Regions from separate parts of the Klebsiella variicola genome, predicted to be linked through region 2. Evidence: predicted binding sites of a transcription regulator. Region 2 holds the regulator's gene; each other region holds the start of a gene.
What was found. Region 2 encodes Fur, which represses iron uptake genes when iron is present. Its sites were predicted from a motif close to ATAATAATGAGAACNACTATCAA; they were not measured.
Positions count from the first base shown of each region.

Region 1: the regulator Fur is predicted to act here: its motif matches at 2,927-2,949, upstream of fepB (Fe2+-enterobactin ABC transporter substrate-binding protein).
Region 3: the regulator Fur is predicted to act here: its motif matches at 3,391-3,413, upstream of exbB (tol-pal system-associated acyl-CoA thioesterase).
Region 4: the regulator Fur is predicted to act here: its motif matches at 4,881-4,903, upstream of sodA (superoxide dismutase [Mn]).

Region 1 is NZ_CP010523.2:4,006,754-4,014,248, forward strand. Features, by position in the region: gene entB (enterobactin biosynthesis bifunctional isochorismatase/aryl carrier protein EntB) at 1-94, opposite strand, end outside; gene entE ((2,3-dihydroxybenzoyl)adenylate synthase EntE) at 108-1,715, opposite strand; gene entC (isochorismate synthase EntC) at 1,725-2,900, opposite strand; gene fepB (Fe2+-enterobactin ABC transporter substrate-binding protein) at 3,088-4,047, shown strand; gene entS (enterobactin transporter EntS) at 4,403-5,644, opposite strand; gene fepD (Fe(3+)-siderophore ABC transporter permease) at 5,757-6,764, shown strand; gene fepG (iron-enterobactin ABC transporter permease) at 6,761-7,495, shown strand, end outside.
Region 2 is NZ_CP010523.2:3,899,225-3,906,719, forward strand. Features, by position in the region: gene kdpE (two-component system response regulator KdpE) at 1-495, shown strand, start outside; gene SP68_RS18300 (hypothetical protein) at 477-914, opposite strand; gene pgm (phosphoglucomutase (alpha-D-glucose-1,6-bisphosphate-dependent)) at 969-2,609, opposite strand; gene seqA (replication initiation negative regulator SeqA) at 2,642-3,190, opposite strand; gene ybfF (esterase) at 3,374-4,147, shown strand; gene ybfE (LexA regulated protein) at 4,281-4,574, shown strand; gene fldA (flavodoxin FldA) at 4,726-5,256, shown strand; gene fur (ferric iron uptake transcriptional regulator) at 5,548-6,000, shown strand; gene tcuR (tricarballylate utilization LysR family transcriptional regulator TcuR) at 6,128-7,054, shown strand; gene tcuA (FAD-dependent tricarballylate dehydrogenase TcuA) at 7,152-7,495, shown strand, end outside.
Region 3 is NZ_CP010523.2:734,102-741,596, reverse strand. Features, by position in the region: gene yghU (glutathione-dependent disulfide-bond oxidoreductase) at 1-82, shown strand, start outside; gene SP68_RS03535 (DUF2623 domain-containing protein) at 155-442, opposite strand; gene yghX (YghX family hydrolase) at 521-1,408, opposite strand; gene SP68_RS03525 (TIGR00645 family protein) at 1,531-2,025, opposite strand; gene exbD (TonB system transport protein ExbD) at 2,166-2,591, opposite strand; gene exbB (tol-pal system-associated acyl-CoA thioesterase) at 2,598-3,329, opposite strand; gene metC (cystathionine beta-lyase) at 3,580-4,767, shown strand; gene yghB (DedA family general envelope maintenance protein YghB) at 4,899-5,558, shown strand; gene SP68_RS03500 (AraC family transcriptional regulator) at 5,608-6,507, opposite strand; gene yqhD (alcohol dehydrogenase) at 6,704-7,495, shown strand, end outside.
Region 4 is NZ_CP010523.2:5,404,554-5,412,048, reverse strand. Features, by position in the region: gene rhaA (L-rhamnose isomerase) at 1-91, opposite strand, end outside; gene rhaB (rhamnulokinase) at 88-1,554, opposite strand; gene rhaS (HTH-type transcriptional activator RhaS) at 1,865-2,701, shown strand; gene rhaR (HTH-type transcriptional activator RhaR) at 2,775-3,620, shown strand; gene rhaT (L-rhamnose/proton symporter RhaT) at 3,653-4,687, opposite strand; gene sodA (superoxide dismutase [Mn]) at 4,977-5,597, shown strand; gene yiiM (6-hydroxyaminopurine reductase) at 5,670-6,344, shown strand; gene cpxA (envelope stress sensor histidine kinase CpxA) at 6,408-7,495, opposite strand, start outside.

The DNA.
Region 1 (7,495 bases), 110 kb from region 2:
CGGCGCGCGACGGCTCAAAGGCCCAGTTGACTTTGTTCGCCGGGATATCGCTGGCTTCCGGCAGCGCATATGCCTGTAATTTAGGGATTGCCATTCTCTGTTCTCCTTCAGCCCAGCTTGCCTTCGGCCAGCCACTGACGTAATTGTTTTTTATCGACTTTGCCCACCGGCGTCAGCGGCAGCGCGGCAACGCACTCCACGCGATCCGGCAGTTTAAATTCAGCCACCCCCTGCTCGCGCAGGAAGCGGCGCACCGCGACGGCGCGCAGCGGCGAGGTCACCACCAGATAAGCGCAGCTTTTCTCGCCCAGCAGGTTGTCTTCGATGCTGACCAGCGCGGCGTGGATCACCGCCTCATGGCGCAGCAGCAGGTTTTCGATCTCTTCAGCGGCGATCTTCTCGCCGCCGCGGTTGATCTGATCTTTTTCCCGGCCCTGGACGGTGATATACCCGTCTTCATCGATCGAAATCAGATCGCCGGAGCAGTAAAACCCGTCAGCGTCAAAGGCTTCCGCGTTATGCTGCGGGCTGTTGTAGTAGCCGCGGAAGGTGTACGGCCCGCGGGTCATCAGGCGACCCACTTCGCCGCGCGGCAGCGGGTTGCCGTCGGCATCCGCTACCCACACTTCATCGTCCGGGCACATCGGGCAGCCCTGGGTATGGATGATCCGCTCCGGGCTGTCGTTAAGGCGGGTGTAATTCACCAGCCCCTCCGCCATGCCGAACACCTGCTGCAGCTGGCAGCCGATTTCCTCCGGAATGCGCGCGGCGAGGGTCGCCGACAGGCGCGCGCCGCCGACCTGCAGCAGCTCCAGCGATTGCAGTTGCGCATTGCTGCCCCATTCATGGATCGCCTGCAGCCACAGGCTGACCGCCGGCGGCACCAGCGAGGCAACGTTGATCTGATGTTGTTCAATCAGCGGGAAACAGAGGGTGGCGCTCGGGTCGGCGGCGAGGATCACCCGCCCGCCGGCGAGGAAGACGCCGAGCGAACCCGGGGAACTCATCGCATAGTTATGCGCCGCCGGCAGCGCGTTGAGGTAGCGCGTCTCAGCGTTGATCCCGCAGATCTCATTGCTGCGGCGGATGCTGTAGTCGTAATCGTTATGGGTGCGCGGGATCAGCTTCGGCGTCCCGGTGCTGCCGCCGGAGAGCTGGAAAAAGGCCACTTCGTCGGCAGGGGTTGGATTGGCGACAAAGTTATCCGCCGGGCGATTAATCTCCGTCGCCAGATCGCGCTCGCCGCCGTCGTTACGCAACAGTGCGACGCGCAGGGAAGGATGCTCAGCGATAAACGCATGGAGGAAGCTATCGTCAGCAAACAGCGCGTGCTCGCGATCGGCAATCAGCAGCGCCGGTTTAATCTGCGCGGCGTAGGCGTTAAGCTCGCTGCGCTGATGGCTGAACAGCGCGTTCACTGGCGCGACGCCGATGCGCAGCAGCGCAAAGAAGGTGATGTAAAACTCGGCGACGTTGCCCAACTGCACCAGCGCGGTTTCCCCGCGCTTCAGTCCCTGGCGCTGCAGCGAGCAGGCAAGGTTGTCCACCAGCTGATTAAACTGGCGGTAGCTAATCTGCCGTTCGCCATCGATAATCGCCACGGCGTCGTTTTCCGCGTGACGGGTGATCAGATTGGTTAACGGCAGATCCTGCCAGTAGCCTTTTTGACGATAGCGGGCCGCAAACTCTTCCGGCCAACGGGTAAATGCAATCATCCTTGCCTCTTAATTCAAGCCAAATACGTTAAGCATGGTGGTCAGTTTGACGCCGGTTTCGCGCCATTCGCCCAGCGGCGAGGAGGCCGGAACGATGCCCGCGCCGGCAAACAGGCGCAGCGTACGCTGCTGCAGACGCGCGCAGCGGATGGTCACCACCCATTCGCCGTTGCCTTCATCGTCACACCAGCCGACGATGCCGCCGAACAGCTGACGGTCGAAGGGTTCCAGTTCGGCAATCAGGCGCTTCGCCACCTGGTGTGGGAAGCCGCTCAGCGCCGGGGTCGGGTGCAGCAGACAGGCCAGCGACATGGCGTTTTCTTGCGCCAGCGCGGTGCCTTCGATTGGTGTTGCCAGGTGCCAGAGCGTTGGGGTGGTAATCAACTGCGGCGATGCCGGCAGCGACAGCTGGCTGCTGCGCGGGCCCAGCACGCTCTTCATCGCCTGGGTCACCAGCTCGTGCTCGTGGCGATCTTTGCCGGATGCCAGCAGCCTGTTGCCCGCTTCCCGGTCCAGCACATCGTCCGGTTGACGACGGGCGGAGCCAGCCAGCGGCAATGAGCTGAAGCGCGGCCCGTCTTTACGCAGCAGCAGCTCCGGGCTGGCGCCCAGCAGCACGCCGCCGTCGGAGAGCGGCACATGGAAGTTAAAGCTCGCCGGGTTCTGGGCGATCAGTCGCTCCATCAGCGCGCCGCTATCGACGCGGTCGCGGGTGGTAATATCGATAAGCCTTGAGAGCACCACCTTGTCCACTTCCGGGGTGGCGGTCAGCGCGGCAGCGCGTTCCACCATGGCTAAAAACGCGTCCTGCTCCGGGATCTCCCGGCGCTCCACCACTTCCATTGCCTCCAGCGGCGCGGCGTAGCGGGCGGAACGCTGTTTTTCCGGGCGAGAGAACGCTTCCCAGCGCTCGGGGATATAGAGCTCGGAAGGCTGACAGGTGTCGAACGGGATAGCCCCCACCATCACCGGCTTGCGGATCCCCGCCGCGCGGGCCTCGGCAAAAGCGGCGGCCATCTGCTGCTGGAACTCGCCGTTCAGCGCATCGCCGCCGACAGCGGGCTGTGAGAAGCGGCGGAAGCAGCCGGAGGTGCTAAAACTGCGGTACGGCGACATAAAGAAGAAGCTGTCCGGAGACAGGGTCTGGGTGTGTTTCTGTACATCCTCAGCCAGTGACGTTTCCATATCATCCTCCAAAAACGATAAATATATTACGAATAATTATCATTTGTATTTTGGTTGGCTAACCTAAAAGGTATTGCCCGCCATGTCAACCGCGTTACGTCATTGCGCGCCACTTTGGCTTGCATCCTGCTGACGCAAAGTTGAAAATGAGACGCATTTATTACCTTTCGAATCAGGATGCGATGACGTGAACTTCTTTTCTTTCTGCCGCCGCGGTGCGCTGACCGGCATGCTGTTGCTTTTAGGAATTACCTCAGCCCAGGCGGCGGACTGGCCGCGCCAGGTCACCGACAACTACGGGACACACACCCTGCCAAGCCAGCCGCTGCGCATTGTCTCCACCAGCGTGACCCTCACCGGCTCGCTGTTGGCGATTGACGCCCCGGTGGTCGCCAGCGGCGCCACCACGCCGAACAACCGCGTCGCCGATAGTCAGGGCTTTCTGCGCCAGTGGAGCGAGGTCGCCAAAGCCCGCAAGCTGGCGCGGCTGTACATCGGCGAACCAAGCGCGGAAGCGGTGGCCGCCCAGATGCCGGATCTGATCCTGGTGAGCGCCACCGGCGGCGACTCTGCCCTGCCGCTGTACGATCAGCTCAAAACGATCGCTCCGACGCTGGTCATCAACTATGACGATAAAAGCTGGCAAACCTTGCTCACCCAACTGGGGCAGATCACCGGCCATGAGCAGCAGGCCAGCGCGCGCATAGCCGACTTCAATAAACAGCTCGTTTCGTTAAAAGAAAAAATGAAACTGCCGCCGCAGCCGGTGACCGCCCTGGTCTATACCGCCGCCGCGCACAGCGCCAATATCTGGACGCCGGCATCGGCCCAGGGGCAGATGCTCGAACAGCTGGGCTTTAGCCTGGCGACGCTGCCGGGCGGCCTGCCCGCCAGCCATAGCCAGGGTAAACGCCACGATATCGTGCAGCTGGGCGGGGAGAACCTCGCGGCCGGTCTGAACGGCCAGAGCCTGTTCCTGTTCGCCGGCGACCAGAAAGATGCGGATGCCATCTACGCCAACCCGCTGCTGGCGCATCTCCCGGCGGTCGCAGGCAAACGCGTCTACCCGCTGGGCACCGAGACCTTCCGTCTTGACTACTACAGCGCCCTGCTGGTGCTCCAGCGTCTCTCCAGCCTGTTCGGCTAACGCGGGCCGTGCCATCAGGACGGGTACGTAACCTGAACTCTTTGCCGGGCGGCGCTCCGCTTGCCCGGCCTACAATACCCGAGACCGTAGGCCCGGTAAGGCGCAGCCGCCACCGGGCATCAGGACGGGAACGCGGCCTGAACTCTTTGCCGGGCGGCGCTGCGCTTGCCCGGCCTACAATGCCAGAGTCCCCCAGGCCAGACCGTAGGCCCGGTAAGGCGCAGCCGCCACCGGGCATCAGGACGGGTACGCAACCTGAACTCTTTGCCGGGCGACGCGGCGCTTGCGCCGGCCTACAATGCCCGAGACTGTAGGCCCGGTAAGGCGTAGCCGCCACCGGGCAATCGCACCCTACTTAACTTTCGTTGACGATTTCCGGGCGCTGGAAACGGCGCAGCTCGCGTAGCAGCCCCACCAACAGCACGCCGACGAGGGCCAGCGCCCAGCCGCTGGCGCTGGCGGATGCCGCCGGGGTCATCACCGCCCCTAATCCGCCGAGCAGCGCCGCGCCGATGGCGTCGCCGGTGACGTTTTGCGCGGTCCACAGACCATTAATCCGCCCGAGCATATTTTCCGGCGTCTGGGTCTGGATCAGGGTGTACTGCAGCAGCGAGCTAATAGCGCTCAGCCAGCCAAACAGCGCCAGGCACAGCGCGCCCAACGCCCAGTGCGGCATCAGGCTGAACAGCGCAATGGCGACAAACGATCCCACCGTGGTCGCCAGCATCAGCGCACCCGGCCGCACCGTCTGGGCCAGTTGGCCGCTGGTCAACGCCCCCAGCGCCGCACCGAGCGGAATAGCGGCATACAGCAGGCCAATCTGTCCGGCCGACATCTGCCAGCTCCCGGCCAGCGCCGGATAGAGCACCCGCACCGCGCTGGCCATGGTCAGCAGACCGCCAAGCAGCGCAATCCCGCCGATAAGCGGGCTCTGACAGAGGAAGGTCAGCCCCGCCAGCAGAGATCGCAGCGGATGCTCGCGCGGCTGCGGAGGCGGCGGCAGCTGCGGCAGACGCAGCAGGGTTAAGGTGGTGATAAAGGTCCCCGCCGCCGCCAGGCCGAAGTTCCAGGCCACGCCGCCGGTGGCCAGCAGCAGGCCACCGATCATCGGCGAAATCACCGAGCCAAGGCGCACCGTCAACATAGTGATGGCCCCGGCCTGCATCAGGTTTTCCCGCCCCACCAGCGCCGGGGTCGCCGCCAGCAGCGCGGTCACCCCCAACGAGGCGAAGAACCCGTCCCAGATCCCCAGCAGGTAGATCGCCGCCAGCGACGGCTCCGGCAGCAGGGCGTTCAGACACAGACCGACAAAGCCCACGCCGCAGGTGCCGCGCGCCAGCAGGATCAGGCGTTTACGTTCATAGCGGTCAGCCAGCACGCCCCCCACCATCAAGCCAACAAACATCGACGCGCCGGTCAGCGTCACCGACAGCCCGACCTGCCAGGTCGAATGGGTCATCATCTGGATCTGGACCGGAATGGCCACGCCCAGCAGGCCAAGCGACAGAATAGAGATAAAGCGAGCGATAAAAACGGCGCGAAACGCCGGGTGAGTTTTCAGCAGGCTGAGATTGAGCAGCCAGGATTGTCGGTTCATTACAGCGCCTTGTCGTTATTTTTAATACCCTTTTTACTGTGGGTCATGCTACCATAGCTGAATAAAATCGATAACGATAATTACTATCATTATCATATCAGGGATGTCAGTTATGTCGTTTTCTACGACCGCGGTACGCTCTGTCGCCGTGCCCGGATTGTTGCTGTTACTCGCCTTAGCCGCCGCGCTTAGCCTGACCATCGGCGCCAAATCGTTGCCGATCGGCACGGTATTCACCGCCTTCAGCGGAACCTGTCAAAGCGCCGACTGCACCATCGTGCTGGACGCGCGCCTGCCGCGTACCCTGGCCGGTCTGCTGGCCGGCGTCGCCCTCGGTCTCGCCGGCGCGCTGATGCAAACGCTCACCCGCAACCCGCTGGCCGACCCCGGCCTGCTGGGGGTCAACTCCGGCGCCAGCTTCGCCATCGTCCTCGGCGCGGCGCTGTTCGGGATCACCTCCCCGCAGGAGCAACTGCTGCTGGCGTTTTGCGGCGCGCTCTGCGCCTCGCTGCTGGTGGCCTTTACCGGCAGTCAGGGCGGCGGCCAGCTGAGCCCGGTGCGCCTCACCCTCGCCGGGGTCGCCCTTGCGGCGGTGCTGGAGGGGCTGTCCAACGGCATCGCCCTGCTCAACCCGGACGTCTACGATCAGCTGCGCTTCTGGCAGGCCGGTTCGCTGGATATCCGCACCCTGCAGACGCTGAAAATTGTCCTGCTGCCGGTGGTGATGGCGGGGATCGCCGCCCTGCTGCTGAGCCGGGCGCTTAACAGCCTGAGCCTCGGCAACGATACCGCCACCGCCCTCGGCAGCCGCGTCGCCCGCACCCAGCTGATCGGCCTGATCGTCATCACCGTCCTGTGCGGCAGCGCCACCGCCGTCGTCGGCCCCATCGCCTTTATCGGCCTGATGATGCCGCATATGGCGCGCTGGCTGGTGGGGGCCGATCATCGCTGGTCGCTGCCGGTCACCCTGCTCGCCACCCCGGCCCTGCTGCTGTTTGCCGACGTGATTGGCCGCCTGCTGGTGCCCGGCGAACTGCGGGTATCGGTGGTGAGCGCCTTTCTCGGCGCGCCGGTGCTGATCTGGCTGGTGCGCCGCCAGCCGCGGGGAGGTGGCCTGTGATTGCCCCGTCCCGCCGCCTGATAGCCAGTTGCCTGGTGCTGATGGCCGCCAGCCTGCTGATTTCCCTGCTCGGGCTGGCGCAAGGCCCGGTGCCCCTGACGATTGACCAGGTGTTCTCGGCGCTGTTCGGCGATGCGCCGCGCAACGTCGCGATGGTGGTGAACGAATGGCGGCTGCCGCGGGTGTTAATGGCGCTGCTCATCGGCGCCGCGCTCGGCGTCAGCGGCGCCATTTTCCAGTCGCTGACCCGCAACCCGCTCGGCAGCCCGGACGTGATGGGCTTTAACACCGGCGCCTGGAGCGGCGTGCTGGTGGCGATGGTCCTCTTCGGCCAGAACCTGACGGCGATTGCTCTGGCGGCGATGGCCGGCGGGGTGTTGACCTCGCTGGTGGTCTGGCTGCTGGCCTGGCGCAACGGGATCGAGACCTTCCGCCTGATCATTATCGGCATCGGCGTGCGCGCCATGCTGGTGGCATTCAACACCTGGCTGCTGCTGCGCGCCTCGCTGGAGACCGCCCTTTCTGCGGGCCTGTGGAACGCCGGATCGCTTAACGGCCTGACCTGGGGTAAAACCTGGCCGTCGGCGCCGCTGATCCTGCTGATGCTGGTGAGCAGCGCCCTGCTGGTTCGCCGGATGCGACTGCTGGAGATGGGCGACGATACCGCCTGCGCGCTGGGGGTACAGGTCGAGCGTTCGCGCCTGCTGCTGATGCTGGTGGCGGTGGTGCTC
Region 2 (7,495 bases):
GATTTTATTCGCGACCTGCGTCAGTGGAGCCAGATGCCGATTATCGTCCTGTCAGCGCGTAGCGAAGAGCATGACAAAATTGCCGCCCTGGATGCCGGCGCCGATGACTACTTAAGTAAACCCTTTGGCATCGGCGAGCTACAGGCCCGCCTGCGCGTCGCGCTGCGTCGCCACGGCGCGGCGCAGGCCGATGAGCCGGTGGTGCGCTTCGCTGACCTTGAGGTCAATATCCCCGCCCGCCGCATCCTGCGCGGCAGCGAAGAGATCCACCTGACGCCTATCGAGTTTCGCCTGCTGGCGGCGCTGTTGAATAATCCCGGCAAAGTGCTTACCCAGCGCCAGTTGCTGAATCAGGTGTGGGGGCCTAACGCCGTAGAGCACAGCCACTATCTGCGGATCTACATGGGTCATCTGCGACAAAAGCTGGAGGCCGATCCGGCACGGCCGCAGCATTTGCTGACTGAAACCGGCATTGGCTATCGCTTTATGCCCTGAGCCCCGCCTCTGCAGTACCAGAGGCTGGCGATTTTCAGCCCTTCAGAGAGCAGCAGAAAACCGGCCAGGATCGCTACATGCCTGATGCCGGCAGCCTGAATCAGCCACAGACCCAGCGACAGCGAAGGCTGCATAAACACCAGTCTGAGCGGCGCCTGCCCCCAGGCCAGCCACAGCGCATAGCGGCTCTGACGGAAAAAGAGGATCATCGATAGCGGGATGCTGATAATCAGCAGAACATTCAGCGGATACAGCCAGACCGCCCCAGAGCCGTAAGTATGCAGCAGCTGGAGATAAGCCAGCAGGTCGTCGTAAAAAGGGAGGCGGCGGTGGGCAATATTCCACCATAAGAATTGCAGCACGAAAAAGAGATCCATCCACGCCCAGAATAAAAACAGGGACTTCCGTTGTATTTTCATCGCTATCCTTGCGAAAAAAATCAGGCCCACAAGGGGCCTGATGTTTGGCTGCGGTTACGCGTTCTTCAGCACTTCGCTGACAATCTCTACCGCTTCTTTTTCAATCAGCTTGCGATGCTCTTCGCCGAGGAAGCTTTCGCAGTAGATCTTGTAGGCGTCTTCGGTGCCTGACGGACGCGCCGCGAACCAGCCGTTGTCGGTCATCACCTTCAGGCCGCCAATCGCCGCCCCGTTGCCCGGCGCCGCGGTCAGACGAGCAGTGATCGGATCGCCCGCCAGGGTGTCAGCGCTGACCATTTCCGGAGAGAGCTTGGACAGCGCCGCTTTCTGCGCGGAAGTTGCGGAAGCCTGCAGGCGGTTGTAGCTCGGCGCACCGAAGCGTTCAGCCAGTTCGTTATAATGCTCCTGCGGGTTTTTCCCGGTCACTGCGGTGATTTCCGCCGCCAGCAGGCACATGATGATGCCGTCTTTATCGGTGGACCATGGCGTGCCGTCAAAGCGCAGGAAGGAGGCCCCGGCGCTCTCTTCGCCGCCGAAGCCGAAGCTGCCGTCGAACAGGCCGTCTACAAACCATTTAAAGCCCACCGGCACTTCCACCAGCTTGCGGCCCAGATCGTTCACCACCCGGTCAATCATCGCGGAGGAGACCAGCGTTTTACCCACCGCCACCTCTTTGCCCCACTGCGGACGATGCTGGAACAGGTAGTTGATCGCTACCGCCAGGTAGTGGTTCGGGTTCATCAACCCGGCTGGGGTGACAATCCCGTGGCGGTCGTAATCCGGATCGTTAGCAAACGCCAGATCGAACTTATCGCGCAGCGCCAGCAGGCCCGCCATCGCACACTCTGAGGAGCAGTCCATACGGATGGCGCCGTCTTTATCGAGGTGCATAAAGCGGAAGGTCTGGTCAACCTGATCGTTCACAATGGTCAGATTGAGCTTGTAGTGTTCGCCAATGCGTTTCCAGTATTCGATACCGGACCCGCCCAGCGGATCGACGCCCAGCGTCAGGCCCGCTTTCTGGATCGCCGCCATGTCGACGATGTCCGCCAGCCCTTCAATGAACGGCTGCACCAGATCCTGTTCTTTAACGTGACCAGAAGCCAGCGCCGCGTCCAGAGAAATGCGTTTCACGCCCTGCAGGCCGGCGGCCAGCAGTTCGTTGGCGCGGTTTTCCACCACTTTGGTGACGTTGGTATCAGCCGGGCCGCCGTTTGGCGGGTTGTACTTGATACCACCATCTTCCGGCGGGTTGTGTGACGGGGTGATCACAATGCCGTCTGCCAGCGGACCGCCTTTTTTGTTATGCACCAGAATCGCATTGGAGACCGCCGGCGTCGGAGTGAAGCCGTTGTTTTCCTGCACGATCACGTCAACGCCGTTGGCGGTTAACACTTCCAGCACCGAAATAAACGCCGGCTCGGAAAGGGCGTGGGTATCTTTGCCGACATAGCACGGACCGGTGATCCCGTTCTTCGCACGATCTTCCGCAATGGCCTGGGCGATGGCCAGGATATGCGGTTCGTTGAAGTTGTGGCGCGCCGCGCTACCGCGATGGCCAGAGGTGCCGAATTTTACCGCATGCTCCGCATTACCGACTTCAGGCTTCAGCACGTAGTACTGAGCAGTCAGTTGGGCGACGTTAATCAAATCACTCTGTTGCGCAGGCTGCCCCGCACGTTTATCGATTGCCATTGCCTGATCCTTCTGGTGCAAATGTTAAAAAGCTAGATCGTGCCGCAAACCTTTTCAATCAGCTCCGCAGGGAACTGCATCGACTGCATGATGTGCTCAATCATGCTGCATTTACGGCCGGTATTGGTATTAGTGATAACCCACCACGGTGTACCAGGAACCTGTTTTGGTTTGGTCTGATTACCGCTTTTCAGCAGCGTACGCGCATCTTCTGCAAAGTAGACGCGCGTGCGGCCATGCAGAGACTCGGTCGCCTCGGCAAATGCTTTATTGTCCAGAGAATAGAGGGTCGTCAACACCAGCATGAAACGGTTCACCGCACGCTTCTGCTCGGCGTATTCATCAGATAACAACAGCTCGCGCATGGCGCGGACTTTATCTTTCGCCGGGTTAGCGGGTTTCACCTCCACGGCAGGCGCTGGCGCCAGTGCCGGCGCGGCTTTGCTGACCGGTGTAGCCGGTTGGGAAACGGCGGAAAATTTCAGCATGCGCCGTAAAATGTCGGATGCGCTCTCGCCGATATGCAGAGTGTGGCTGGCAATATAGCGATAGAGTTCATCATCAACTTCAATTGTTTTCATCTTAATCCAGTGCGATATCTTTTCTGAATACAAATCGTTGGGATTATAAGTACAAATCCCAACCGCGGATAGCGTCAAACCAGGATGGCGGTAAAACTCAGAAAACTTCTGGGTCTTGCAGCCGGATGGCAGAATGTCCAACATAATACCCTAACCCGACGGAGCGAAAAAAAGAACTTTGCCATGAAATTAAATAGCCGAGCGCAATCTGCACAGAATCCGCACAACCACTCCCCGATCGTGCTGGTCCACGGTCTGTTTGGCAGCCTGGACAACCTGGGCATCCTCGCCCGCGACCTGATCGCCGACCACGATATTGTGCAGGTCGATATGCGCAACCACGGTTTGTCGCCGCGATCGCCAGAGATGACCTACCCCGCCATGGCGCAGGATCTGCTTGATACGCTCGACGCGCACCAGATCGAGCGCGCCACCTTTATCGGCCATTCGATGGGCGGGAAAGCGGTGATGGCGTTGACCGCCCTGGCGCCGGAACGCATCAGCGGACTGGTGGCGATCGATATCGCGCCGGTGGATTATCATGTGCGCCGCCATGATGAGATCTTCGCCGCTATCCGCGCCGTCAGCGAATCCTCCGCCAGCAGCCGCCAGCAGGCGGCGCAGGTGATGCGTGAGCATCTGCGGGAAGAGGGCGTGATTCAGTTCCTGCTGAAATCTTTTGTCGACGGCGAATGGCGCTTTAACGTGCCGGTGCTGTGGGACCAGTACCCGCATATCGTCGGCTGGGAAACCATTCCGGCCTGGCCGCACCCGACGCAGTTTATTCCCGGCGGCAACTCGCCCTATGTGACCGACGCCTACCGCGACGCGCTGCTGGCGCAGTTCCCGCAGGCCCGGGCGCACGTCATCGCTGGCGCCGGACACTGGGTGCATGCCGAGAAACCCGAGGCGGTGTTACGCGCCATCCGCCGCTATCTGACGAGCATCGCCGCCTGATTGGCTAAAATATGCCCGACCGCGCCGCAGAATGCCCGCGGTCGTTGGCGCAGCCGTTCGCCTGATGTATGATGGCGCGCTATCTGCGCCGGCTAGAGCCCGGCAGCTTGTTTCCCCGAAGTCACTCAGAATCATGGCAAAAGAACAAACGGACCGTACGACATTAGATTTGTTCGCAAACGAGCGTCGCCCGGGAAGACCGAAAACCAATCCGCTGTCGCGCGATGAACAACTGCGCATCAACAAACGTAACCAGCTGAAACGCGATAAGGTTCGCGGGCTGAAGCGCGTCGAGTTAAAACTCAACGCCGACGCGGTCGATGCGCTCAATGAACTGGCGGAAGCGCGTAATATGAGCCGTAGCGATCTCATTGAAGAGATGCTGATGACCCAATTGCGCGCCCTGCACAGCCAGGGAAAAGTCTAACTTTCCGCGAAAAATCCGCATTCGTGTAGCAGAGTGTGCAGTCGGGCGTGATTGCTGTTTCCGCGCCCTTGCCTGTTCTGCTATGATTGCCGTTATCTATGGGCATCGCGTCCCTACCACATCATTTAAGTTTCAAGAGGTTATTTTACTCATGGCAATCATCGGCATCTTTTTTGGCAGCGACACCGGCAACACCGAAAATATTGCAAAAATGATTCAAAAGCAGCTTGGTAAAGATGTTGCTGATGTTCACGACATTGCCAAAAGCAGCAAAGAAGACCTGGAAGCCCACGACATTCTGCTGCTCGGTATCCCGACCTGGTACTACGGCGAAGCGCAGTGTGACTGGGACGACTTCTTCCCGACGCTGGAAGAGATCGACTTCAATGGTAAACTGGTGGCGCTGTTCGGCTGTGGCGACCAGGAAGACTACGCAGAATACTTCTGTGACGCGCTGGGCACCATCCGCGACATCATTGAGCCGCGCGGCGCGACCATCGTCGGTCACTGGCCGACAGCCGGGTATCATTTTGAGGCCTCCAAAGGCCTGGCGGATGACGACCACTTCGTCGGCCTCGCCATTGATGAAGACCGCCAGCCGGAGCTGACCAACGAGCGCGTTGAGAAATGGGTGAAGCAGGTTGCCGAAGAGCTGCACCTCGAAGAAATCAAAAACGCCTGATGATTAAGCGGCGCAATCATTGAGTTGCGTCGCATTAATAGACAAAAGCAATCAAACTAATAGCTACAAGTTTTTAACTTTTAATCACATATCTGTACAATGTCCACTGATTCTACGAGGCACGTGACGCAGTTTGTAGCTGGTGCCTCGTTTTTGACAGCAAACCAGGCCTGATGCTTGCAGTTTTCATTTACCAGTGGCAGTTCTATAATGAGACGCATTACGTCGGGTTAATTTCTGTATGACTTCCGTTGAAGGAAGTAGATCGTTTAGCAACAGGACAGATTCCGCATGACTGACAACAATACCGCATTAAAGAAGGCTGGCCTGAAAGTCACACTTCCTCGACTGAAAATCCTTGAAGTGCTGCAGGAACCGGATAACCATCATGTCAGTGCGGAAGACTTATATAAACGCCTGATCGACATGGGCGAAGAGATCGGTCTGGCGACCGTTTACCGCGTACTCAACCAGTTTGATGATGCCGGTATCGTGACTCGTCATAATTTTGAAGGCGGTAAATCCGTTTTCGAACTGACCCAGCAGCATCACCACGATCACCTGATTTGCCTCGACTGCGGCAAAGTGATCGAATTCAGCGATGACTCGATCGAATTACGCCAGCGTGAAATTGCCTCCCGCCACGGCATCCGCCTGACCAACCACAGTCTGTATCTGTACGGTCATTGTGCGGAAGGTGATTGCCGCGAGGACGAACACGCCCACGACGCGGTGGAAAAATAATTCCCCGCTTCGCTGAGACTGAAAAGCCAACCTGCCGGTTGGCTTTTTTATGGGCGCCTCTGCTGCCCTTACCGCTCTCGTCCCACAGGTGACCTTCCCGCGTCCTCGTTTTGTCCGGAGAGTTGATATGGAACTTCGCCAGCTACGCTATTTTGTGCGCATTGTTGAAACCGGCAGCATGGGGCGCGCCGCGCTTGATCTTAATATCGGCGTCTCGGCGCTCAGCCAGCAGATCGCACGCCTGGAAAACGAACTGGCCATTCGCCTGCTGCAGCGGACCTCCCGCGGGGTCACGCCCACCAGCGCGGGTCTCGCTTTCTACTCGCAGGCACAGCTGGCGCTGCGCCATGCCGATGATGCCATCCTCGCCGCCCGCGAGGCGCGCCTGTCAGGCCACGTTAGCGTCGGCATGGCCCCCAGCACCGCCTCCGTTCTCGGCGTCCCGTTCATCAATGCGATGCGCGAAAGCTATCCCGACGTGCGCCTGCATTTGGTGGAAAGCCTCTCCGGTAATCTGGAGCGGATGATCAACACCCGCCAGCTCGATTTAGCTATCGTTTTCCAGCAGGAAAAGATCCTGCGCTGGAGCGCCAGACCGGTGCTGGAAGAACGCCTGTTCCTGATTGGCACCCATGCGCTGTTGGCCCCCCTGCAGGAGGACCACATCTCCCCTGACCAGCTCACCTCCCTGCCGTTGATTATGCCAAGCCAGGGCCATGGCCTGCGCGGCAGGCTGGAGGCAGTTTGCCAGCAGCATCATCTCAGCGTTGAGGTGGTGGCGGACATTGACGGTCTGGCCCTGCTGATGCAGGCCGTGCGCAGCGGACTGGGGGCCACCCTGCAGCCCGGGGCCGCCATCTCCCACCTCGACCATCAGGCGCTGAGGGTGATCGACGTCGTCAACCCGATACTCAGTCGCCCCAACTTTCTGGTCAGTCTGTCTGATGATGAACTCACTCCGGCAGGCCTTGCGGCTCGAGTGATACTCAGCAAAGTCATGCGCCAGCTGGTGGAGTCTGACCGCTGGCCGGGTGCTACCCTTTACGCTCACTAAACCCCTCTTTAGCATTACACCATAGCGCCTCACCGCTGTTACCACCTACATTCCCATTACAAATTTAACAATTAATTAAATTGTAAGGGAGCCGATAATGGTGGATGTACTGGTGATTGGCGGCGGCAATGCCGCGCTATGCGCCGCCTTAACCGCCCGGGAAGCTGGCGCCTCGGTGCTGCTGCTGGAGGCGGCGCCGCGGGAGTGGCGCGGCGGCAACTCGCAGCACACGCGTAACCTGCGCTGTATGCACGATGCGCCGCAGGACGTGCTGGTCGACAGCTACCCGGAAGAAGAGTACTGGCAGGATCTGCTGCGCGTCACCGAGGGGAATACCAACGAAGCGCTGGCCCGAATGGTGATCCGCACCTCGTCACAATGCCGGGACTGGATGCGCCAGCACGGCGTGAACTTTCAGCCACCGCTCTCCGGCGCCCTGCA
Region 3 (7,495 bases), 2.4 Mb from region 2:
CGGCCCGCTCAATGAGCAGCTACATGAGCGCCACGACGCCCGCGACTTTGACACCCAAACGGAAGATAAGCGCCAGGCGTAAGGTCTTCACCCTTTCCCGCTGACGGGAAAGGGTTCCCACCACAGGACGGCTCCGCCTGCGAAGCCGTCCTGTTTAGCTTTCCAGCCGATAGCCCGCCAGAAAATAGCGCATCGCCATACCCGACCCACCTTCTTTGAAGAAATCCATCACCATATCTCTGTCAAGGCCATAGCGACGGGTCAGGATCCCCGCCTCCCACGCGCTGAGCTGGCGGTCGCCGGTTTTTTCAAACATGCGGTGCGAGTAGCCGAGCACAAACCCGCGTTTATAGTCGGCGCAAAAATTCGCCGCATGCGCGGCGGTGTCAGCATAGGAAGCCTGTAGCCCCGCCATTAAGCCTTTGCCAAAATGATTTTCCATCGCGCCCTCCCAATCGCTGTATAATAAATTATATAGCGTTTTTTTGAGCGAGCGGTAGCGCTATTTATGTCGTTTGCGCTAGCGTAAATACTTCTCAAACCATGCCAGCGTGCGTTGCCAGGCCAGATCAGCCGCAGCCCGATCGTAGCGCGGCGTGGAATCATTATGAAAGCCGTGATTCACGCCCTGATAGAGATAGGCCTCGTAGACTTTATGGTGTTCCTTCAACGCCTGTTCATAGGCGGGCCAGCCTTCATTAATGCCGCTATCGAGGCTGGCATAGTGCAGCAGCAGCGGCGCTTTAATTTTATCGACCTCCTTCAGCGGCGGCTGGCGGCCGTAAAACGGCACCGCGCAGGCTAGCTCCGGGATCGCCACCGCCGCCGCGTTGCTGACGCCGCCGCCGTAACAAAACCCGGTGATACCGACCTTCCCCGTCGCCTGTGGATGCTTCGCCATAAACGCGACCGCCGCAAAAAAATCATTCATCAGCTTCACGGGATCGACTTTCTGCTGGAGCGCGCGGCCTTCATCATCATTCCCCGGATAGCCGCCGACGGCGCTCAGGCCATCAGGCGCCAGCGCGATATATCCCGCTTTCGCGACCCGCCGGGCTACGTCTTCAATGTAGGGATTGAGGCCTCGGTTCTCATGTACCACCACAACGGCGGGCGCTTTGTCGGCTATTTTCGTCGGCGTCACCAGGTAAGCCCGCACTTTGCCGTGGCCGTCAGGAGAGGGATAATGAATATACTCCGGACGGATATCCGGGTCGGTGAACGGTACCTGCTCTGCCAGGGCATAGTCGGGCTTCAGCAGATTAAACAGCGCCAGCGCGGTCATCCCGCCGACAGTATATTTCCCCGCCAGCTGGAGAAACTCGCGTTTGCTGATTTTGCCGTGGGCATAGTAGTCATAATACTCGAGCAGCTGCTGCGGGAAATCTTTGGCCGTTAATCGCGTCATCACCTTGCCTCCGTTGTTAAGCGCCCTTTAAGCAAAGCAGAAGCCCGGACATACGCCAGCGCAGAGAAGCAGAAACGGGGGAGAAAAAAGCCCAGCGGCTAACACCGCCGGGAGAGAAGAGATCAGTGTTTCACTTTGTTCAGACGATCGAGATAGCCCATCACAAAGGCCGAAAGGACGAAGGTCAGGTGGATAATCACGTACCACATCAGCTTGTTGTCCGGCACGTTTTTCGCATCCATAAACACCCGCAGCAGGTGGATAGAGGAGATCGCCACAATTGACGCCGCGACTTTATTCTTCAGAGAGGTGGCGTCCATTTTACCGAGCCAGCTCAGCTTCTCTTTCCCTTCATTGATATCCAGCTGCGACACGAAATTCTCATAGCCCGAGAACATCACCATCACCAGCAGGCCACCCACCAGGGTCATGTCCACCAGCGACAGCAGCGTCAGGATCAATTCCGACTCGCTGACGCTGAAGATATGCGGCAGAACGTGGACGATCTCCTGAAAAAATTTGATGGTCAGCGCGACCAGTCCCAGCGAAAGGCCAAAATAAACCGGTGCCAGCAGCCAGCGCGAAGTGTACATAGCGTTTTCCAGAAAGCGTTCCATATAATCCTGTTAGTTAACAAAAAGAAGCGACATTATATCTCAGACAGATAACGTGATGGCAACGCCAGGCCAACACATCGCCGGCAGACGGCCATAAAAAAGGCCGGCGCGCGGCCAGCCTTTTCAGGAACAGAATCGGATTATTTGGCTTTGACGGTCTCTTCGCCCACCAGCCCGATCTTGAGATAGCCCGCCTGATGCAGGGTATCCATCACTTTCATCATCGTCTCGTAATCGACGGTTTTATCCGCGCGGAAGAAGACAGTGGTATCTTTTTTGCCGGCGGTCAGGCTATCCAGGGCGTTAATCATATTCGCTTCGGTAATCGGGTCGTTGCCGAGGAACATGCTCTTATCCGCCTTCACCGACAGATAAATGGGTTTTTCCGGTCGCGGTTGCGGCTGGCTGGAGGAGGCCGGCAGATTCACCTTCACGTCAACCGTCGCCAGCGGCGCAGCCACCATAAAGATAATCAGCAGAACCAGCATGACGTCGATAAACGGCGTCACGTTGATCTCATGCATTTCGCCGTTATCGTCCAGATTTTCATTAAGACGCATCGCCATAGCCGATCAACCTACCCGTAATTTCTGCGCGCTACGCACCGGCTTCACACCGCTGGCGCTGAGGTCCAGGTCGCGACTTTGCAGCAGCAGCACCTGAGCGGCGACGTCGCCGAGCGAGGCCTTGTAGCTGCCAATCATGCGGGCAAAGATGTTATAGATGACCACCGCCGGGATGGCGGCGAACAGGCCGATGGCCGTCGCCAGCAGCGCTTCCGCGATGCCCGGCGCTACCACCGCAAGGTTGGTAGTCTGCGTCTGGGCGATACCGATAAAGCTGTTCATGATGCCCCAGACGGTCCCGAACAGACCCACGAACGGCGAAATGGCGCCGATGGTGGCCAGATAACCATTGCCGCGCCCCATATGGCGACCGACCGCCGCGACGCGGCGCTCAAGGCGGAAACCGGTGCGTTCCTTGATGCCTTCATTGTCTTCCGCACCGGCAGAGAGTTCGAGTTCGTTCTGCGCTTCATTGATAAGCTGGGTGGTCAGGCTCTTCGCCTCAAAGGCGCTGGCGATATCGCTGGCCTGATCGAGAGAGCGGGCTTCCGCCAGCTGCTGCTGTTCACGTTTGAGGCGACGCTTGCTGGCGAGGATTTCCGCCCCTTTGCCGAAAAAGATGGCCCAGGTGACGACCGACGCCAGAATCAGGCCAATCATCACCACCTTAACGACAATATCGGCATGATGATACATACCCCAAACGGAGAGATCCGCCTGCATCAAATTATTACCCACGCTCTATCTCCACGACGATAATCACAAAATCTGCCCACAATAATATCAAAACGACATCGAATTGATAGTGGTTCTCATTAGTATTTACACTGTGCAGCAAATCACGTTTATTTTCCTTGCGCTCACGCAGTAAAAAAGCGGCTTAGCGGGGGCCTGGTAAAATTTTCGCCTGTATCGGCGCCGCGCTGGTACAGAAAAGAAGATTCATGCTAGTTTAGACGTCCAGACGTATAAAAACAGGTTCATCAACATGGCTGATAAACATCTTGATACCGCGCTGGTCAACGCCGGACGGAGCAAAAAATATACCCAGGGCTCAGTGAACAGCGTGATCCAGCGCGCGTCATCGCTGGTTTTCGACACCGTAGAGGCCAAAAAGCACGCCACCCGCAATCGGGCCAACGGCGAGCTGTTCTACGGGCGTCGCGGCACCCTGACCCACTTCTCGCTGCAGGAAGCGATGTGCGAGCTGGAAGGCGGCGCCGGCTGCGCCCTCTTCCCCTGTGGCGCGGCCGCGGTGGCCAACACCATCCTGGCGTTCGTCGAACAGGGCGACCATGTGCTGATGACCAATACCGCCTATGAGCCAAGCCAGGATTTTTGTACCAAAATTCTCGCTAAACTCGGCGTCGCCACCAGCTGGTTCGATCCCCTCATCGGCGCCGATATTGCCCAACTTATTCGGCCGGAGACCCGCGTGGTGTTCCTTGAATCGCCTGGCTCCATCACCATGGAAGTGCATGATGTGCCAGCGATTGTCGCCGCCGTGCGTCAGGTCGCGCCGGAAGCGATTATCATGATCGATAACACCTGGGCGGCGGGGATCCTGTTCAAAGCGCTGGATTTTGGCATCGATATTTCTATTCAGGCAGGTACCAAATACCTGATCGGCCATTCCGACGCCATGGTCGGCACTGCGGTGGCGAACGCGCGCTGCTGGCCGCAGCTGCGTGAGAATGCCTATCTGATGGGACAAATGCTGGACGCCGATACCGCCTATATGACCAGCCGCGGCCTGCGCACCCTGGGCGTGCGCCTGCGTCAGCATCATGAAAGCAGCCTGCGCATCGCCGAGTGGCTGGCGCAGCATCCGCAGGTGGCGCGGGTCAACCACCCCGCCCTGCCCGGCAGTAAAGGCCATGAGTTCTGGAAGCGCGATTTTACCGGCAGCAGCGGGCTGTTCTCGTTTGTGCTCAACAAGCGTCTCAACGACGCTGAGCTGGCAGCGTATCTCGACAACTTCAGCCTGTTCAGCATGGCCTACTCGTGGGGCGGCTTTGAATCGCTGATTCTGGCCAATCAGCCGGAGCAAATCGCTCACATCCGACCGGATGCGGAAGTCGACTTCAGCGGCACGTTGATCCGTTTGCACATTGGTCTCGAAAATGTTGACGATCTGCAGGCGGATTTAGCAGCGGGCTTCGCGCGTATCGTGTAAAGTGACAGTCAGTGGCAACAATAGCGGACGCTTTTTAGCAAAGCGGCCGCTTTTGTTGCGCCCGGGATCAAGGTGCTCGGGTCTCTTCAGGAGTACACTAGTCAACAATACGGTACCACTTAGGAAAGTCCATGGTTGTCATTCAAGAGATTGTCGCCGCGTTGTGGCAACATGATTTTGCCGCATTGGCGAACCCTCACGTTGTGGGCGTTGTATATCTGGTTATGTTCGCCACCCTGTTTCTGGAAAACGGGCTGCTGCCCGCGTCCTTTTTACCGGGGGACAGCCTGCTGCTGCTCGCCGGCGCGCTGATTGCTAAAGGCGTCATGGACTTTGTGCCCACTATCGCCATTCTGACCGCCGCCGCCAGCCTCGGCTGCTGGTTGAGCTATGTGCAAGGGCGCTGGCTGGGCAATACGCAAACGGTGAAAGGCTGGCTGGCGCATCTGCCGCATAAGTACCATCAGCGCGCCACCTGTATGTTTGATCGCCACGGCCTGCTGGCGCTGCTCGCGGGCCGCTTTCTGGCATTTGTCCGCACCCTGCTGCCAACCATGGCGGGGATTTCCGGCCTGCCGAACCGCCGCTTTCAGTTCTTCAACTGGCTGAGCGCCCTGCTGTGGGTTGGCGTGGTCACGGGTCTCGGCTATGCGCTGAGCATGATCCCGTTTGTGAAGCGCCATGAAGATCAGGTCATGACCTGCCTGATGATCCTGCCGATTGCTCTGCTGCTGGCGGGCCTGCTCGGCACGCTGTTCGTGGTGATCAAAAAGAAATACTGCAGCGCCTGACGGCCACCTGCCGGGGGGCCTGCGCCCGCCCGGCTTGCCCTTCCCGATATTACATGCCCTGCATCGTGCGAATTCGTGCGGCATCTTCCCCGGGCGTCATACCGAAGTAGCGCTTAAACTCGCGGCTGAACTGCGAAGGACTTTCATACCCCACCCGCATCGCCGCCGCGCTGGCCTTCATGCCATCATGGATCATCAGCATGCGCGCCTTGTGCAAACGGTAGGTTTTCAAATACTGCAGCGGTGAAGTACTGGTCACCGATTTAAAATTATGGTGAAACGCCGAGACGCTCATATTCGCCTCTGCCGCCAGCCGATCGACGCTCAGGTTTTCAGTGTACTGGCTCTCGATGTGTTTCAGCACGCGACTTATCAAACTGAAATGGGTCTGTCGGCTGACCAACGCCAGCAGTGCGCCGCCGCAGGGGCCCGTCAGCACATAGTAGAGGATTTCACGGATAATCTGCTTGCCAAGAATGCGCGCGTCCAGCGGACGATCCATGACGTCGAGCAGCCGTTCGGCAGCGCACAAAATATCTTCGGAAAGCACTGCCGAATTTATTCCGCTGGAGGCGACGGCGGGCTGAAACAGCGGATCCTCGCCAATATCCATCAGTAGTTCCTGCAGCTGCAGGATATCGACGTTCAGACGCATCCCGGCGAGGGGCACCTCCGGGGTGGCAAAGGTTTCGCATTCGAAGGGCAGCGGCACGGTCAGCAGCAGATATTCATTTGTGTCGTAGCGAAAAGTCCGCTCATTGATATAACCAATTTTATGGCCGGAAAAGAGAAAAACGATCCCCGGCTGATACATCACCGGCGTCCGGGTACCCGGCTGCGTCCCATACAGCAGGCGGACGTCAGGCAGCAGCGAACTTAACAGTTCGTGCTTATCTTTCAGCTGGTTAATCTTCTCTGTCAAAATCTGGCATATCTGTGCGTGTTGCATTGCCACCGCCTCTCCCGATGTTTCTTCACCCATACATTGTGCGCAGGCTGGCGAGAATTCTCCAGCCACATGGAGAAATAGGCAAGACATCGGCAGAAATGTGCATTGAGGGTCAACGGCGCCAGGACCACAATAACCGTCATCTGGCAGCGGTATCGTCCCTGTCGGCGGTTTTACTCTTTTGAGGACACTAGCAATGAATAATTTTGACCTGCATACCCCAACCCGCATTCTGTTTGGCAAAGGCGCGATTGAAAAGCTGCGTGAACAGATCCCGGCGGAGGCTCGCGTACTGATCACCTACGGCGGCGGCAGCGTGAAAAAAACGGGCGTCCTGGATCAGGTACTCACCGCCCTGAATGGCCTGGATGTCCTTGAATTTGGCGGCATCGAGCCGAACCCGTCTTACGAAACTCTGATGAACGCCGTGAAGCTCGCCCGTGAAGAGAAGGTCACCTTCCTGCTGGCGGTCGGCGGCGGTTCAGTACTGGATGGCACCAAGTTCATCGCCGCGGCGGCCCATTACGACGCCGCTATCGATCCATGGGAAATTCTGGAAACTTACGGCAGTAAGATCGCCAGCGCCATTCCAATGGGTTCGGTTCTGACTCTGCCAGCGACCGGTTCTGAATCAAACAAAGGGGCGGTGATTTCGCGGAAAACCACCGGCGACAAACGCGCGTTTATGTCTTCGCACGTCCAGCCACAGTTCGCGATCCTCGACCCGGTTTACACCTACACTCTGCCACCGCGCCAGGTCGCCAACGGCGTGGTTGACGCCTTCGTCCATACCGTTGAACAGTACGTCACCTACCCGGTTGACGGCAAAATTCAGGACCGTTTCGCCGAAGGCATTCTGCTGACGCTGGTGGAAGATGGCCCGAAAGCGCTGCAGGAGCCAGAGAACTACGACGTGCGCGCTAATATTATGTGGGCGGCGACTCAGGCGCTGAACGGTCTTATCGGCGCTGGCGTACCGCAGGACTGG
Region 4 (7,495 bases), 1.5 Mb from region 2:
CCAGCTGGCGCAGGGCCTCCTCGACATCCACGCCGACGGCGGCGTAGCGCTGCTTAGCAATTTCCCAGGCTTGTTCAAGTTGAGTGGTCATGCGCAAAGCTCCTTGGTCTGTTGTGGCTGAAACTGCGCCACGAAACGGGCAATTTCACTATCAGGATTGGGGGTAAAAGCGGTGAGCGCCGCGTTGTCGCGCACCACTTGACGAAACTCATCGACATTGGCCAGCTCGTCGAGGGTCATTAACTGGATGCCGATATTGCCGAGGGTGGAGGCTTCTATCGGGCCGGCCACGACGGCGATCCCGCAGGCGTCAGCGCACAGCTGGTTAAGCAGCGCGTTCTGGCAGCCGCCGCCGACGATATGCAGCTGGCTGAAGGGCTGGCCGCGCAGCGCCGCCAGCTCGTTAAGCACCCGGGCGTAGAGCAGCGCCAGGCTGTCGAAAATGCAGCGCGCCAGCTCGGCATCGCTTTCAGGAACGGGCTGCCCGGCATCGCGACAGGCGGCCTGGATCTCGGCGCTCATACTGGCCGGGTTGATAAAGCGGTCATCGTTGCAGTCAATCATGAAGCGGCACGCCGGTAGCGCGGCGGTGCGGGCGATCAGCCCCTGCAGGTCGCTGACGTTTTGCTCTTTCAGCACCCGCTGCAGCAGCCACAGGCCCATGATATTTTTCAGCACCCGATAGCGGCCTTCCGCTCCGCCTTCGTTGGTGATATTGGCCTGCAGCGCCGCGTCGCAGTTGTATGGGGTCAGGCTTTCAAACCCCATCAGCGACCAGGTGCCGGAGGAGAGATAGGCGGCATCACGGTCGGCCAGCGGAGAGGCGATCACCGCGCTGGCGGTGTCGTGGCTGGCGACAGCGACCACCGGAATACGGTTGCCCTGCGGGCAGATCCAGTGACCAATCACATTGCCGGGGTGGGTCGGCGTTCCGAACCACGCCAACGGCGCGCCGGTCCAGTTCAGCAGCGTCTCATCCCAGCTATCGCTATTGATGTTAACCAGCTGGGTGGTGGTGGCGTTGGTATATTCCCAGTTCAGATTGCCGGTCAGGCGGAAGCTGAAATAGTCGGGGATCAGCAGGGCATGCGCGGCCTGACTGACCAGCTCCGGCTGCTGCTCCACCAGGGCGCGCAGCTGGTAAAGGGTGTTAAACGGCAGAAACTGAATACCACTGCGGCGATAGATCTCCGCCCGGCCCAGCTGTTCTTCAGCGTGACGTAGCAGGCCCTGGGTGCGGTCGTCGCGATAGGAGATCGGCAGTCCGACGCGCTGGCCCTGCTTATCCAGCAGGACATAATCCACCCCCCAGGTATCGATGCCGATACTGTCGATCAGGATGCCCTGCTCACACACTTTCTCCAGCCCGCGACGGATCTCGCCTTCCAGGCTATCCACATCCCAGCAGTCGAAGCCATCCACCTTCTGCAGGCTGTTGGTGAAGCGATGAATTTCCCGCAGGGTCAGGGCGCGTGGCCCGGACTGATAGCTGGCGAGCATCACCCGCCCGCTGGAGGCGCCTAAATCGACGGCGACACAATGACGAATACTCATGGAAAGACCCTTCTTAAAATCATTGTCCGCAGTCTAAAAAAGGCCGCTTACTGACACCTTCTCGCTACGGACAGTCAAAACTGGCCGCTGGCAAGAAAGCAAAGGTGACCGTGAGGGAAATCACAATTTGCGGTTTTAGGGGGTGGCGAGGGGGATGTGATGGCGTCCGCAGTTCCGTATCTTTCCGGCTGATTCTTGAAAAAGCGGCAGGATTTACGAATTTCATGGTCAAAAATTGAAGGCCGGATAGCCAACCCTTCATTACTATCAGCCGGTGACTGATAATTTTTCTCATTACGAGGGTGGCATCATGACCATATTGCACAGTACGGATTTCTTTAAGGCCGGGATCTCGACGGTGGCTATTGAACCCCGCCTCCCTCAGTCGGCCTTTCCGGAACATCACCATGATTTCCATGAAATTGTCATCGTGGAGCAGGGCACGGGTATTCACGTCTTCAATGGTCAGCCCTATACCATTGGCGGCGGTTCGGTCTGTTTTATCCGCGATCACGACCGGCATCTGTACGAGCATACGGATAACCTGTGTCTGACCAACGTGCTCTATCGCGCGCCGGATGCGTTTCGTTTTCTCGCCGGGGTCAGCCAACTGCTGCCCCAGGAGCAGGAGGGGAACTACCCATCGCACTGGCGGGTGAACCAGACGGTCCTGCAGCAGGTTCGGCATATCGTGGCGCAGATGGAGGCCATGGGGAGCGAAACGGATACTCATGCCGTCGCCAGTCGTGAGATCCTGTTTATGCAGCTGCTGGTGCTGTTGCGTAAAAGCAGTCTTGCGGAAGAGGCTACCAACAATGATGCGCGGCTGAATCAGCTGCTGGCCTGGCTGGAAGATCATTTTGCCCAGGAGATCTGCTGGGAGGAGGTGGCGGCGCAGTTTTCGCTGTCGCTGCGTACCCTGCACCGCCAGCTGAAGCAGCAGACCGGCCTGACGCCGCAGCGCTATCTTAATCGGGTGCGCCTGATGAAGGCCCGGCATCTGCTGCGCCACAGCGATGAAAGCGTGACTGATATCGCTTTTCGCTGCGGCTTCGGCGACAGTAACCACTTTTCGACGCTTTTTCGCCGCGAATTTGACTGGTCGCCGCGCGATATCCGCCAGGGCCGCGACGCCATTCTTCAGTAACGCGAGAAGAGTCAACGTATTGCGGGCTAAAAACGCGAATAATGCGCCCTTATCCGCGTTTGGAGTGTGAGCCGTGGCCGGTCTGATTCTACGTAAAGAGGAGTTTTTCCCTTCCGCCACGCAGGCAGTGGCGGTGGCTGACCGCTACCCGCAAAATGTTTTTGCCGAGCATACCCACGAGTTCTGCGAGCTGGTGCTGGTGTGGCGCGGCAACGGGCTGCACGTCCTTAACGATCGCCCCTGGCGCATTACCCGCGGCGATCTGTTCTATATTCGCGCCGAAGATAAACACTCCTATGCTTCGGTTAATGATTTAGTCCTGCAGAACATCATCTATTGCCCGGAGCGGCTGCAGCTCAATTTTGACTGGGCGGGGACGATCCCTGGCCTCTTTGGCACGCCGTGGAAGCCCCACTGGCGCATGGGCAGCACAGGTATGGCGCAGGCGCGCCAGGTGATTAGCCAGCTTGAGCATGAGTGCGCCCGGCGCGACGCGCAGGGAAATGCGATGGCCGAACTGCTTTTTGCCCAGCTGGCGCTGACGTTGCAGCGCCATCGCTACGCGACGGATGATCCCGCGGCGACGCAGCGCGAAGCGCTGCTGGACAAACTGCTGGCCGCGCTGGCGGCCAGCCTCAGCCGCCCCTTTGTTCTGGAGCGTTTCTGCGAGCAGGAGGGCGGCAGCGAGCGGGCGCTTCGCCAGCAGTTTCGCCAGCAAACCGGGATGACCATCAATCACTATTTACGCCAGCTGCGGATCTGCCATGCGCAGTATCTGCTGCAGCATACCGAGCGCTTAATCGGCGATATCGCCATGCAGTGCGGCTTTGAGGACAGTAACTACTTTTCGGTGGTTTTTAGCCGGGAAATCGGCATGTCGCCGGGGCAGTGGCGGCAGCGCAGTCGCGCCGCCGCCTGAAGACCGTCGTTGTCTGGCTGATGACCCGGTGGTTAACTGGCCATTCCCAGGCCGACGATATTGGCGGCGATGATGATCACCACGCAGCCGAGGCTCAGGACGCTCACCGGACGACGACCGGCGTTGTTCCACTCCTTCAGCACCAGACCCACCAGACCGCCGCACAGCACGTAGAAACTCATGTGCAGCATCCAGCTCATATAGTCATACTGCGTCGGAATGCTGGCGTGGCCCCAGGCATAGAAGAAGAACTGGAGATACCACATCAGGCCGCCGAGGGCGGAGAGCAGAAGGTTGCTGATGATGAGCGGTTTGGCCAGCGAGAAATCGGCTTTGACTGACAGGTTCTTCACTTTCGCCAGACGAATAAAGCAGAAGCCGAGGTTGACCAGCGCCCCGCCGCCCATAATGACTACGTAGCTTGGCAGCGCCGCGTACAGCGGGTCGACGCCGAGCGCTGCGGCGGCGTCATGCATCGGTTTGGCGGCGTTCATCGCGAACGACATCCCTGCCGAGAAGATGCCGCACATCACCGCCAGCAGAAGCCCTTTCTTCAGATTGAACTCTTCGGCTTTGATGCCCATTTTGCGCTCTTTCAGCTGGCCCGCGCGGGTGACGATGCCGACGCCAAGTACCGCCACCAGCACGCCGAGCAGCGTCATTTGACCGCCCTGGGTGTGCATCAGCACCGAAAACTGACCGTTAATAATCGGCGTCATCAGCGTGCCGACAATCAGCGTGATGCCAATGGCGATGCCAATCCCCATCGACATGCCAAGATAGCGCATGGTCAGGCCATAGTTGATATTACCAATGCCCCACATAGCGCCGAACAGGAAGACCGGCAGCAGCGTGGAGGCGTTAAAGGAGCGGTAGTAGGCCCAGAAGTCGGGTAACAGCGTGGCGCTGATGGCCCAGGGCAGGATCAGCCAGGAGACGATCCCTCCAACCGACCACATGGTTTCCCACGACCAGTGTTTTACTTTTTTGAACGGGGCATAGAAACAGGCGGCACTGGCGGCCCCTATCAAATGCCAAAAAATACCCATCGTAATCGCGTGGTTCATTGATTTTATCCTCATCTTTTTTTATCGGAGACGGCGGCTTCCGATGTGATGAGTGTAAAAATTAGCCGCTTTGGCCGCCTTCAAGCCGTTGCCACAGGATGGCGAACCCTGGCAACCATGGGCTTAATTAGTTGTTCTACATCACAAAATGACGGGTATTTCTTCTGGTTATATCCATATGAAAAATACGGCATTGATAAGCATTTTCAATACCATTTAATTAACTATAATGGACAAACTGCTTACGCGGCGTTAACACTTGAGCCGCTCGACAATAATGGAGATGATTATGAGCTATACCCTGCCATCCCTGCCGTACGCTTACGATGCTCTGGAACCGCACTTCGACAAGCAGACGATGGAGATCCATCACACTAAACACCATCAGACCTACGTGAACAATGCCAACGCCGCGCTGGAAAGCCTGCCGGAGTTCGCTAACCTGTCCGCTGAAGAGCTGATCACCAAGCTGGATCAGCTGCCGGCTGACAAAAAGACCGTACTGCGTAACAACGCGGGCGGCCACGCTAACCACAGCCTGTTCTGGAAAGGCCTGAAAACCGGCACCACCCTGCAGGGCGACCTGAAAGCGGCTATCGAGCGCGATTTCGGCTCTGTAGACAATTTCAAAGCGGAATTCGAAAAAGCCGCTGCGACCCGTTTCGGCTCTGGCTGGGCGTGGCTGGTCCTGAAAGGTGACAAACTGGCCGTTGTCTCCACCGCCAACCAGGATTCCCCGCTGATGGGCGAAGCCATTTCCGGCGCTTCCGGCTTCCCGATCCTGGGTCTGGACGTGTGGGAACACGCTTATTACCTGAAATTCCAGAACCGTCGTCCGGACTACATCAAAGCCTTCTGGGACGTAGTGAACTGGGACGAAGCTGCAGCGCGTTTTGCCGCTAAAAAATAAGGTTGCATTGCGCTAAGAGAGAAGCGAGTCTGATGACTCGCTTTTTTTATATCTGTAGCAAGGAGAGCAGCCATGCATTATCCGGTGAATGTCTTTGTCGGCAAAATCAGGGACTACGCGGGCAGTCGCCCCAGCGCGATCGGCAAAATCCAGGTCGATGGCGAATTGCAGCTCGGCGATCTCGGCCTCGATGGGGATGAGCAGGCGGAGAAGAAAATACACGGCGGGCCGGACCGCGCGCTGTGCCACTATCCGCGCGAACACTATGCCGACTGGATGCGTGAATTCCCCCAGCAGGCCGAGCGCTTCTGCGCGCCGGCGTTCGGCGAAAACCTCTCCACCACCGGGCTTACCGAGCAAAATGTTTATATCGGCGATATCTTTCGCTGGGGCGAGGCGCTGATCCAGGTCACCCAGCCGCGATCGCCGTGCTTCAAGCTCAACTTTCATTTTGCGATCGGTGATATGGCGCAGCTGGTGCAAAACAGCGGGAAGACCGGCTGGTTGTATCGGGTGATTGCCGGGGGGCAAGTCTCCAGCGATGCGCCCCTCGAACTGGTTTCCCGGCTGAGCGATGTCAGTGTCCATGAGGCCGGGGCGATTGCCTGGCAGATGCCGTTTGATGATGATCAGTATCATCGTTTATTGTCGGCTGCGGGCCTGTCGGTGAGCTGGAGCCGAACGCTGCAGAAGCGGCGTTTAAGCGGTAAGATCGAGGATAGTTCGCGGAGATTGTGGGGGAAATAATTCCCCCATATTGAGTATTTTCGGGGATGTTCCCGGCTTAGCGCAGCGCAAGCCGGGACAGAGTCAGGTGCGCTTATACAGCGGCAGCCAAAGGGTTAAGCGTAAACCACCCAGCGGGCTGTCGTCGGCCTTCACCCAACCGCGGTGTTGCTGAATAGCGGTTTCGACAATCGCCAGCCCCAGACCGGTGCCGCCGGACTCGCGGTCGCGCGCCTCGTCGGTCCGGTAGAATGGCCGGAAAATCTGTTCGCGATCCTCCGGGCTGACGCCCGGGCCGTCGTCGTCGACGTTAACCGTAATCCCGTCTTTATCCACCGAGAAGCTGACGGAAATCTTCGTGTGCGAGTAGCGCAGGGCGTTGCGGACGATATTCTCCAGCGCGCTTTCCAGCGCATTAGGGTTACCGTACAGCGGCCAGGGGCCCGGCGGATATTCAACGGTGAAAGATTTACCCATCTGCTCGGCTTCAAACGCCGCGTTGTCCAGCACTTCGCCCCACAGCTGATTGGCTTTCACCGTCTCGCTGACCAGGGCATTTTTGGCCTGATTGCGCGACATCACCAGCAGGTCGTTGATCATGCTGTCCAGCCGGTGCGCCTCGGTTTCGATGCGCTCCAGCTCCTTGCTCTCACCGCTGCGGCGACGCAGCAGGGCGGTGCCCAACTGCAGGCGCGTAAGTGGTGTGCGCAGCTCATGCGAGATATCCGACAGCAGCCGCTGCTGGCTGGTCATCATCCGCTCCAGCGCGGTCACCATCTGGTTAAAGCTGGCGCCAGCGGCTAAGAACTCCTGCGGCCCGGCTTCCAGCTCCGGATGCTGGCGCAGGTTGCCCTGGGCGACTTCGTCGGCGGCGTTTTTCAGCTTACGCGCCGGTTTCGCCAGGCTCCACGCCAGCCACAGCAGCAGCGGGGCGCTGACCAGCATCGTGACGATAAGCAGCAGCAATGGTCGATCAAACAGCAGGTTGATAAAGTCGGATTGTGAGGTGCTGGCGGGACGAATCAGATAGAGCTGATAGTTATCCTCACCGTCCCTGACGGAAAACGGGCCCACCATTTCCAGGCGGCCATAGCGTTTTTTCTGCGGATGATCGGCATTATCGGCCTGGCCGATAAAGTTACGAATGATCTGCATCTCGTTGCGTTCTGCGC